Regions from separate parts of the Arthrobacter sp. BB-1 genome, predicted to be linked through region 2. Evidence: riboswitches for the same ligand, from Rfam matches in the RefSeq annotation. Region 2 holds a riboswitch; the other holds the start of a gene.
The links. A riboswitch is a leader RNA that binds a small molecule or an ion and turns the genes downstream of it on or off. The one in region 2 is predicted to bind S-adenosylmethionine.
Positions count from the first base shown of each region.

Region 1 (5,493 bases), on a different contig from region 2:
CCTTCAAAGCGGAGCTGTGGCTCTACCCCGGGGAAGCCGGCTGGCACTTCCTGACCCTGCCGGCGGAGGTTGCGGACGATATCCGCGCGCAAAACGCCGGCCACAGCAAAGCCTTCGGCTCAGTCAAAGTGACGGCGGCGATTTCCGGCCACGCGTGGCAGACCTCGCTCTTCGCGGACACCAAGACGGGCACGTACCTCCTGCCCGTTAAGAAGGCCATCAGGGACAAGGCCATGATTGGCGACGGCGACGAAGTGGCCGTTCACCTATCCATACCGCACCCCTGACGCCGCGATCACGGGGAACTGATCTCCGGCGCTGGCTGGAAGGACTACCCAGCGGAGAGGTGCCGGTGCCGTAGCGGAACCCTAGATCTGCTTCAGCGCCTGCTCCAGGTCGCCGATGAGGTCGTCCACGTCCTCAAGCCCCACCGAAAGCCGCACCACGCCGTCGCTCAGGCCAATGGCAGCCCGCCCCTCAGGTCCCATCGCCCGGTGCGTGGTGGTGGCCGGGTGCGTGATGAGGGACTTCGCGTCGCCGAGGTTGTTGGAGATGTCGATGATCCGCAGGCCGTCCAGCAGCGCAAACGCTGCCTCCTTGCCCGAGCGCCCGCCGGAGGGGGCAAGTTCCAGGGTGAGGACCGTGCCGCCGGCGCTCATCTGCTTCGCCGCCAGCTCGTACTGCGGGTGCGACTTCAGGAGCGGGTACTTCACCCAACTGACGGCGGGCTGCTCCTCCAGCCATTCCGCAAGCCGCAGGGCAGTGGCGGAGGAATGGTTGACGCGCAGCGCCATGGTCTCCAGGCCCTTGGTGAGGACCCAGGCGTTGAATGCGGATAACGCCGGTCCGGTGTGGCGCATCAGCTGCTTCACCGGGCCGTCGATGAACTCCTTGGTCCCCAGGATGGCACCGCCGAGGACCCGGCCCTGGCCGTCGATGTGCTTGGTGCCTGAGTAGACAATTACGTCGGCGCCGAACTGCCCGCACCGCTGCAGCAGGGGAGTGGCAAAAACGTTGTCGACGACGACGGTCGCACCTGCCGCGTGCGCCAGCTCGCTGACCGCCGCGATGTCCACGATCTCCTGCATCGGGTTGGACGGCGACTCGAAGAAGACGGCAGTGGTGGGCTCGGACAGGGCGGACCGCCACTGCTCCAGGTCCGGGCCGTCCACGAAGACCGTCTCCACGCCCCAGCGCGGCAGGATCTCGTTGAGGATCACGAAGCAGGAGCCGAACAGGGAACGCGCCGCCACCACGCGGTCGCCGGCTGCCAGCAGCGCACCCAGGGCGGTGAACACCGCGGACATGCCGGACGCCGTTGCAAAGCAAGCCTCCGTGCCTTCGAGGAGGCGGAGCCGCTCCTGGAACGTGGCCACGGAGGGGTTGCCGTAGCGCGAGTAGACGAAGCGCTCGTCCTCGCCTGTGAAGGCACGCTCGGCTGCGGCGGCGGATTCGTATACAAAACCGGAGTTCAGGAAGACGGCCTCGCTGGTCTCCTGGAAGTTGGTGCGGTCCAGTCCGCCGCGGACGGCTTGGGTGTCGGGGCTCCAGCCGGCGGCGTCTTCGTTGAAGGTCACTTAGTTCTTTCCCAGGTTGGTTGGCAGGCCGCGGTTCTTCCAGCCGTTGACGGTGCGTTCTCCATAGCGGTCCGGCTCGCCTTCAAAGCCCTCCAGGACGTTGTAGGAGGTGAAACCGGCCTGCGTGGCAGCAATGGCGGCGGCGATGGAACGCTGGCCGGAACGGCACAGGAACACCAGTTCGGTCGACTTGTCCTCGGGCGCCTGCTGGCTAAGGTCGGTGATGAAATCGGGGTTGGGGATTCCGCCAGGGAAGGTCCACTGGATGAACAGCGGATCGTTCTCGGTGGCTTTGGTGTCCGGAATCCCAATGTGGGCCCATTCGCCCTCCGTGCGCACATCCACCAGGATGGCGCCCTGCTCCAGCTTTTCCCAGGCCTCGTGCGGGGTCAGGTCTCCGGCGTAGCTCATGCGTGGCCCTCGCCAGCGAACTCGAGTTCCTCGCCGTTGAGCCCAAGCTCGTCCACGGCGGTGGCCACTGCGGCGTCGGCGGAGGCAACGGCTGCCGGCAGGATCACAGCCTGCGCCACGATGGGTGTGGTGCCGTTGAACGTGACTGCGGGGCTTCCGTGGAGCACGTAGCCCTCGGCCAGGGCGGCTGAAATCCGCTCGCAGAAGGATCGGTCATCCGGCCCGGTGATAAGGCGGTAGGCCAGTTTTTCTTCGGGGGCAGGTGCGTCAGACATGACGGATCTCCTTCTCTCACGCTTGCAGCTCGAATGGGTCGATATGCCGAGTGTTCACCTGAGGCACCCCGCCGCGGAAGGAGGGTTGCCGACCGGCCAGTCAGGGCTTGGCGCCGGTACTCATTACTCCCCAAAAACGTAACACTTGCCGCCCGGTGCCGCACCGCCGTCGTCGTCATGTTGCGTAACTGAAGTACTCAGGGAGCCGCGGCGGCGCCAGGGTGCCGTCCGGCACCTTCTTTCAACGTACGACGACGGCCCCGCGGTGGGTGCCCCGAGCGGGGTTTCCATGCATCATCCCCACTTGGGTCAGCACCCAGGCCGAGCGGTACCGCCCGACGGGACCTGGGGGAGTGGCAGGATCAGTTGGTGGAGCAGGTGGTCCTGCCACTTCCCCGCTATTTTCAGGTACTCCGGCGCCACCCCGATCTCCTGGAACCCGGCCCGATGCAGGATTCGCCTCGATGCTGTGTTGTGGAGCAGGGTTGCTGCCTGGATACGGTGAAGGCCAAGCGCGGTGCGCGCATAGTTGGCTGCAAACAGGACGGCCGCCGTGCCGATCCCTTGTCCGGTGAGGCCGCCATCAACCCAGTAGCCTATGTTCGCACTGAGAAAGGGGCCGCGGACGATTCCAGTTAGGGTGACCGTGCCAACCACGCGACCACTCCTGCTGCGGGTACCCGCCCTGCCCGCACCGGCGTCGTCCTCCTTCACCAGGACCCAGGGGATCTCAGACCCCAGCATGTGCTGTCCGCGCTTGGTGCGGATGATTTCGGCCTGCTGCTCCGGCGTGAAGAAGGCGTCATCCCTTTCCGGCTCCCATGGCGCCAAGTGCCCGCGATTACGCTGGTATGCCGCCGCCAGGGCCGCGGCATCGCCGTCCTCAAGCAGTCGGATATGAAGGCCCTCGCGCAGGTAGCCGGTGCTGGTGATCACTAACCAGATGCCTTTCAGGAGGGCGCTGTGGTGCCGAAGGAGCGTTTTACTTTACTGAAATCTGAACGCTACAGGGGTGGACGCTGACTATCCCGCCTCCGGCGGCAGGTAGGGACCGCGGCAGGTAGGCAACGCGGCAGGCTGGCGGATAGGCGCCCGAGCGGATAGAGGGCGGGGGATAAACGGGAGGGTAAACAAACGGCGTGGACCGCCTGCCTGCCAGGCAGTGGTCCACGCCGGATTCGTTCTTACCCCAGCACCCTGGTGTGGTTCTTAGACGAGGCCGGGGTAGCTGGCCAGGATGTAGTCCGCAGCAGCGGGGCCTTTCATGCGGAGCCCGTTGTGGTCGGGTGCGATCCGGCGGCGGTTCATCGCGGCCCAGAAGGCGGCGTCCGGGCCGGGCTTTTGCTGGTTGATGAAGCACCAGCTGGTGTACAGGCCGTAAAGACGGTCACGGTCCAAGGTGGATTCCGCGGCCTGGTCGAGATAGGTGGCTTCCTGGAGAAAGAGGTCAAACTGGGAGTGCGCCACGACGGCGTCCCTTCGCTAAGTGCGGTGGTGCCGCCGTTCGGCTACAGCAGCGAACCTCAATGCCGTGCACAGGGCAATGGAGTGTTGATGAAGCCCGTTAAAATCCGCGGACTACGGGGCGTGTCAATGCCGCATCTACAATGTAGACTTTACCCGTAGACTACACATCAGGCAAGCGAATGGATTATTGATCCACGTGCAGGGCTTGCTGACACCCAGGACGGATATCATGGCCTCCCCGAAGACGCGTGCGACCACCGGGCCAGCCCAAAAACCCCGCCTCAGCAGGGAGCTTGTGCTCACCAAGGCGCTGGAGGTTGTGGACGCGGAAGGCCTGGACGCACTGACCATGCGCCGCCTGGGCCAGGAGCTGGACCGGGACCCGATGAGCCTTTACCGCTACGCGGAGAACCGGGCCGCGCTGCTGGACGGCGTCTCCGAGCTGGTGCTCAATGAACTGTCCATCCACCCGGAAGATCCGGACTGGAAGGCCCAGCTGCGCCAGATTGCCCATAGCCTGCGGAAGCTGGCGCTCAAGCATCCCAATGTCGTGCCGCTGCTGGTGACCAGGCCGCTTTCGACGCCCCTGGGACTGCGTCCGCTGGGCACCCTGCGTCCCTTGGAACAGATACTCGCCCTGCTCATCGGGGCAGGCTTCGACCCCGCCGGTGCCCTCCACGTCTACCGTGCTTACTACGGCTTCCTTTACGGCCACATCCTGAACGAACTCCAGGAATTCGTGGTGGATCCGGAGGAGAACGAAGTGCTGCTGCGGCTGGGGCTGCACCGGCTGCCTGCCAAGGAGTTTCCCAGGCTGCGTGCGCTTGCCCCTGCGCTCGCGGAATACGACGGTTCCACGGAACTCGACCAGGGGCTGAGCATCCTGCTGTCCGGCCTTGAAACGCAACTGTCCGTGCAGGTCGCGCCTGCCGGCTAGTTGTCGCCTGCCAGCCAGTTGTACTGTCCGGCAGGCACTTCCGGATGGTTATTCGAACGAAGCCCGCCGCCTGTCCTGTTGCCGGGTTGCCCAGATGTCCGGCCGGTTGACCTTGAAACGGCGGCCGGTGAGGGCGCGGGCCGAGAGGCGGATGTAGTTTGCCTTTTCTCCCGGCTGCCACGGCTCCAGGCCCAGGCTGTCCACGGCGTCCTTGTCCGCCTGGTCCTCGATGACGGTGGTATCGCCGCGGAGCACCACGCTCCAAGCCTCTTCGGTGTGGGGGTCGTAGCCGTCGATCTCCAGCGCTGCAGGCCGCTCGGACAGGGCACTCCACAGCTTGGTAACGCCCGCTGTGCGGAACGCTATGCTGCGGCGGTGCACCACGTAGTTGATCGGAAAGATCTCGGGGTGGCCGTCAACCACCAGCGCAAGGCGCCCTACAGCATCGTTTTCCAGGAGTTCCCAGCATTCGTCAAAGGTCAGGTTGTCATTCGGCTGCGTCTGCGAGTCCATGAACCACACCTTACGGCCAGTGCCCCTGCGGAACCTAGAGTGTGAGGGCCACAATCGCGGGCGTGCCTATCGGATGCCCGCGAACAGCTCGTTCAGTTCGGCGGTCAGCTCTTTCTGGACGGACGGCGTGCCGATTTCCTTGCCATCGATCCGGTTGACCGGGGCCAGCAAGCGGACGCTGGAGATCAGCCACACCGCGTCTGCATCCAGCAGGTCCTGCGGCTCCAGCGGACCGTAGCCCAGTTCCCAGCCCGCAGCCTTCGCCGCGCTGAACAGCGCGCCCTGCGAGGTTCCCGGCAGGATGCCGCTGTCC
Region 1 is NZ_VDEV01000033.1:250,118-255,610, reverse strand. Features, by position in the region: gene FHJ30_RS18850 (DUF1905 domain-containing protein) at 1-287, shown strand, start outside; gene FHJ30_RS18845 (O-succinylhomoserine sulfhydrylase) at 369-1,577, opposite strand; gene FHJ30_RS18840 (rhodanese-like domain-containing protein) at 1,578-1,988, opposite strand; gene FHJ30_RS18835 (DUF1737 domain-containing protein) at 1,985-2,263, opposite strand; SAM riboswitch class IV at 2,277-2,391, opposite strand; gene FHJ30_RS18830 (GNAT family N-acetyltransferase) at 2,573-3,199, opposite strand; gene FHJ30_RS18825 (hypothetical protein) at 3,473-3,730, opposite strand; gene FHJ30_RS18820 (TetR/AcrR family transcriptional regulator C-terminal domain-containing protein) at 3,960-4,667, shown strand; gene FHJ30_RS18815 (pyridoxamine 5'-phosphate oxidase family protein) at 4,716-5,180, opposite strand; gene FHJ30_RS18810 (aminodeoxychorismate lyase) at 5,247-5,493, opposite strand, start outside.
Region 1: another riboswitch for S-adenosylmethionine. It lies ahead of FHJ30_RS18835 (DUF1737 domain-containing protein); the one in region 2 lies ahead of FHJ30_RS07250 (bifunctional o-acetylhomoserine/o-acetylserine sulfhydrylase).

Region 2 (5,493 bases):
GGACCTGGACAGCCTTGCCAAGCGCCGGCTGCTCACCAGGACCCGGGGCGGCGCCACCACCGGAGCCCTTGCCTACGACCTGCCGGGCCGGTACAACCGTGACGATCACGCTGAAGCCAAGGAACAGATTGCCCAGGCGGCTTCGGCACTGATTTCCCCCGGGGCCGTGATCGGTCTGTGCGGCGGCACCACCAGCACGGCCCTGGCCCAGATCCTGGCCACCCGCGAGGATCTCAACGCGCCGTCCAACCAGCCCACCCTGACAGTGGTGACCAACGCCATCAACATCGCGGGGCAGTTGGCGGTCCGGCCCAACATCAAAGTCATGGTCACCGGCGGCGTCCTCAACCCCCGCTCGTACGAACTGGTGGGGCCATACACGGACATCATCATGCAGAAGGTGGTGCTGGATATCGCCTTCATCGGCGTCAACGGGATTGATCCCGAAGTGGGGCCCACGAACACGGGGGAGGGGGAGGCCTCGGTCAACGCCCTGCTCGCCAGCAGGGCGCGCGTGTCCTACGTGCTGGCTGACTCCTCCAAGGTAGGGGTGCGTGCCTTCGCCACCATGGACGGGTATAACTTCACCCGGCTGATCACCGACGCTGGAATTTCCGCCCGGGACAAGGCGGCGTTCGAGGCCAACGGCACTGAAGTGATCGTCGCCGGCGGCTGACGCACGGGGATCGGGCGCGCGCCGGGCCACACTGAGCGTCCGGGGACACTTGAAGGCCAATCAGCCCGGATCCAGAAACTGCAGGCAAGATGGGAACATGTTTGTTCCCTCCCGCCGCCGCCTCAGGTTCGAAGTCTGGATCGTGTTGGGCCTGTCCCTGGGCCAGTCCGCCGTGTACTCGGTAGTGCAGCTCCTGGACAAGATGACTCGGGCGCCGCTGGCTGAGGGCACCTCCACGCTGAACCGCTCCCAGAGCACCCGCGAGTACTTCGACCTGACCTACCAGTTGCTGGACATCATTTTTGCGCTGGTGCCGGTGCTGCTGGTGATCTACTTCCTGACCGATCACCGGCAGTCCGGCTCCAGCGACGGCCACCCGCGGTCAGCCTTCCAGAAGCTCGGGTTCAACTTCGCGCGCCCCGGCCGGGACCTGGTGCAGGGGCTGGGGCTGGCGGCACTGATCGGCATCCCGTCCCTGGCTCTGTATGCGGCAGGCCGGGCGCTCGGAATCACCACCGCCATCATCCCCAGTGCCCTGGACGCTTACTGGTGGACGGTGCCGGTGCTGATCCTGTCCGCGATGCGCCATGCGGTGGTGGAAGAGGTCATTGTGGTGGGCTATCTGATGGACCGCTTTGGAAAGTTCGGCTGGAGCGTGCCGCTGTCCATCCTGGCGAGTTCGCTGCTGCGCGGCAGCTACCACCTGTACCAGGGGTTTGGGCCCTTCATCGGCAATTTTGTAATGGGCGTCGTCTTCGCATGGCTGTACACCCGGACGCGGCGGGTGATGCCCCTGGTGATCGCCCATGCCCTGCTGGACATCGTGGCGTTCGTTGGCTTCAGCCTCTTTGGCAAGGCCGTGGGCTTGGGGTAGGTGTAATTCCCGCTGGGGCGCGCAAGACGACGGCGGCACTTTGTGCAGACGCGGCCGAAAGCACCCTGGTGGTGGTTGAGCGGTCGAAACCGTGTCCTGTCAGGCGGGCGGGGCGTGAAGGATGCGCGTCAGGGCGTCTTCTCCTGGGGACAGCCCTGCGTAGGCGAAATCCATGCAGTCTTCGATTGATCCCAGACGCTTCAATTCCGCATTCCGTTCCGGCCAGTGTGGTGGTTCCCAGTCTTGGTGTTCGCTTGTGTAGTGGCGGCCGGTGGGTGAGGTCCAGCCGGGTGGTCCGGTTGTGGTGGCGGGGGTGGGTTTCCAGCCGCTGGTGTGGCGGAGCTTGTGGTGTTTTGGGCAGGGCTGGCCCAGGTTGCTGATCCCGGTGGTGCCGCCTTGGTGCCAGGCGAGGAGGTGGTCGGCCTCGTTGTCCAGGGAGCTGTTGCTGCAGCCGGGGAAGGGGCATTTTCCGTCCCTGAGCCTGAGCCAGGTCCGCATCGCCTTGGTTACCCGGTAGCTGGTGCGGCCGATTTCCAGTGGTGCCCCGTCCCGCGGGTCAACCAGGACCCGGTGGAACGAGTCCGCCCCGCCGGCAACGAGGTCCCGTGCCATCGAGGCCGGGATGGGGCCGTGCCCGTCCAGCACCGCGGGCTCGTCCGTGAGGCCCATCAGGGAGAACACGGGCACGGTGACCAGCACCTCGGCCCGGGTACCGCTGCCCCCGCTGTTGCCGCTGGTGGTGCCGCTGGTGAGAAGTGCTTCGGCGAAGGTGTCTGCCCGGAGCTGGGACAGGGTGCGGGCCTCGTCCGGTCCCTGCATCCCCCGGGAGATGGCGGTCAGCCGGTTCCAGGCGGCTGCGGCGTGGTGGGCGGGCAGGTAGGCGGAGAGCCAGGCCATGCCGTCCTGGTCCGGCCGGTATTCGACCCGCCGGTCAGCCACACCCTTGGCGTGCCGCTTCTCGATGGATTCGGCGTGGTGGCGTTCCCGCCATGTCCGGGCTTTGGCCCGGAACCGGTACGCCGGCATCTGGCCAATGGCGGCGGCCGTGCCCGGTTGTGGTGTGTGCTGGTCCAGGAAGTAGGCTTCCAGGGCGGCGGCGCCAGCGGGGTCAAGGGTTGCGGCCTCGTCCACCATGACTGTGGCGTGCTGCCAGGAGATTGTTCCGTTGTGCAGGGCTGCGAGGGTGCGGGGCAGGGAGCTGGTCAGGGCGTGGGACCGGGCCAGCAGGGCGCCCGCGGCACGGTCCCCGATGGCCATGACACAGCTGATCTCGGCTGCGATTGCCATTTCCTGCGCCTGCACCGGGGCGTCCGGCGGAGCGGCCGCACGGGCGGTGCCCGCGTACGTCCCCGCAGCGTTGGCCACCAGACCCGCTATCCGGGCCTGGACCCCGGCGGCCCCGGCAAGGATCTCCAGGCACCCATCAGCCAGCCCGGCCAACGGGTCAGCTGCCGAAAACGGCTCCGAACCGCACCCAACCGCCTCCGCCCTGAGCACAGCAACAGCCGCGTTGATGTCCTCAAACGCCTTCGCCACCGCCGCTTTCCCCATACCAATATGATCGCGGGAGGGTACGACATTTAACCGCGGGCCATCGGGTCCAAAGTCGCTGGAACATGGATTCGGCCGCCATCGGCAGGTGACGCCGTTGTCACATGCTGATGGCGGCCGAAGACCAGGGGGCACCGGGCCACACGCCGTGCCGGGCTTACCGGGACGGCAATCAAGGGGGCGTCAGATGGTGACTGCTCCGTTGCCGGTTTCGAAGGTCACCGAGAGGATCCCGGGGGTTCCGTGCGGCGCCACCCACTCCACAGCAACGTCCTCCAAGGGCTTCTCGACGGGTTCGCCCAGCCATTCCGTCACCCGGGCCGCGGAACCGGCAATGGTAAGGCAGCTCATCTTGACGTTGCTCTCGTAGGCGTTGGAGGGGTGCAGGGACGGGTCCCCTTCCCACTTGAGCATGTAGGGAACCTGGGGGTCGGCAATCAGGCCCAATATGCCGATCTGCTTCCAGACCAGCTCACGGCCGTCAGGGAACTTGCGGTTTCCGTTGACCGCGGAGCGTCCCAGCCGCTCTTCAAAGGGGGCGAGGTCGTCCACTTCGACGCACCAGCCCATCCAGCCGCCGCCCGCGGCAGACCGTGCACGCACAGCCTGCCCGAAGGGTGCCTTGTCAGAAGCGGGGTGGTCCAGGACCTCCACTACCTCGAGGTATTTGTGCCCCGCGAGCGGGATGATCATATTCCGGGTTCCGAACCGCGGGTGTACCCCGCCCTTCACTGCCTCAACGCCGAGGGCAGAGGAAATACGTTCGGTGGTGGCAGCCAGGCCATCGTGTTCACAGGCGTAAGAGACGTGATCCATGCGCATGCCAACATCTTGGCACTTTGTGATCGGCCTCTCAGCTAAGGGTACCCTTACTCGGAATTTCCATCGGCGGCACCTGATTTCAGCCGCTTCCGGCGCGGAAATCCGGGGACCATGTTCGTCATAATCCTGTCCGGCGCGGCGTGCGCGTTCCTACACTGGGTTCAGGTCATGAGTGCCAGCTCCAAGCCCCGGCTCGCTGGCCGGCAACCCTCCATCCGCGGTGGGGTGCCCCGGGTGAGGACCTGGCTGTCCGGCAACGGCCGGGTGGCAAGCGCGGCCCGCGGTGCTTCAAGCATGACGGGCCCATGTCAAAGGAGCCTTAGTTGTCCAACGGATGGTCTTTCGAAACCCGCCAGATCCATGCAGGACAGGAGCCGGACAGTGCCACCGGTGCCCGTGCCCTCCCTATCTACCAGACAACATCCTTTGTGTTCCCCAGCGCGGAGAGCGCCGCCAACCGCTTTGCGCTCGCCGAACTGGCCCCGATCTACACCCGCATCGGCAACCCCACCCAGGACGCCGTGGAACAACGGATCGCCAGCCTCGAAGGCGGCCTGGGAGCACTGCTGCTCAGCTCGGGACAGGCCGCGGAAACCTTCGCCGTCCTGAATATCGCCGAGGCGGGGGACCACATTGTTGCCAGCCCCAGCCTGTACGGGGGGACCTACAACCTGTTCGCCCACACCCTGAAGAAGTTCGGCATCTCCGTCACCTTCGTGGCGGACCCGGACAACCTGGACCAGTGGCGGGATGCGGTCCAGCCCAATACCAAGCTCTTCTTCGCCGAAGTGGTGTCCAACCCCCGCCAGGACGTCCTGGACATTGAGGGCGTGTCCGGCGTTGCCCACGCGGCCGGTGTGCCCCTCATCGTGGACAACACCCTGTCCACGCCCTACCTCATCCGGCCACTGGAATGGGGTGCAGACATCGTGGTGCACTCCGCCACCAAGTACCTGGGCGGCCACGGCTCCGCGATCGCCGGCGTGATTGTGGACTCAGGCAACTTCGATTTCGGCAAGGACCCGGCCAGGTTCCCAGGTTTCAATACCCCGGATCCCACCTACAACGGGCTGGTGTACGCCAGGGACCTCGGCAAGGACGGTGCCCTGGGCGCCAACCTGTCCTACATCCTCAAGGCCCGCGTCCAGTTGCTCCGGGACCTGGGCTCCGCCGTCTCCCCGTTCAATGCCTTCCTGATCGCACAGGGCCTTGAGACCTTGAGCCTGCGCGTGGAACGGCACGTTGCCAACGCCACGGAAGTGGCGCGCTGGCTGGAAGGAAGGGACGACGTCGAATCGGTCGCCTATGCCGGCCTGCCCTCCAGCCCCTGGTACGAGCGCGGGCGCAAGTACGGTCCCAAGGGGACCGGCGCGATCGTCTCGTTCAACCTCGCCGGGGGAGCCGAAGCCGGCAAGCGTTTCGTGGATGCACTGGAGCTGCACTCCCACGTGGCAAACATCGGCGACGTCCGCTCCCTTGTCATCCACCCGGCGTCGACCACCCACAGCCAGCTCTCCCCTGAACAGCAGGCGGTAGCCGGCGTCACCCCGGGCCTGGTGCGGCTGTCGGT
Region 2 is NZ_VDEV01000012.1:234,784-240,276, forward strand. Features, by position in the region: gene FHJ30_RS07230 (DeoR/GlpR family DNA-binding transcription regulator) at 1-676, shown strand, start outside; gene FHJ30_RS07235 (CPBP family intramembrane glutamic endopeptidase) at 774-1,550, shown strand; gene FHJ30_RS07240 (HNH endonuclease signature motif containing protein) at 1,650-3,101, opposite strand; gene FHJ30_RS07245 (VOC family protein) at 3,285-3,923, opposite strand; SAM riboswitch class IV at 4,088-4,203, shown strand; gene FHJ30_RS07250 (bifunctional o-acetylhomoserine/o-acetylserine sulfhydrylase) at 4,247-5,493, shown strand, end outside.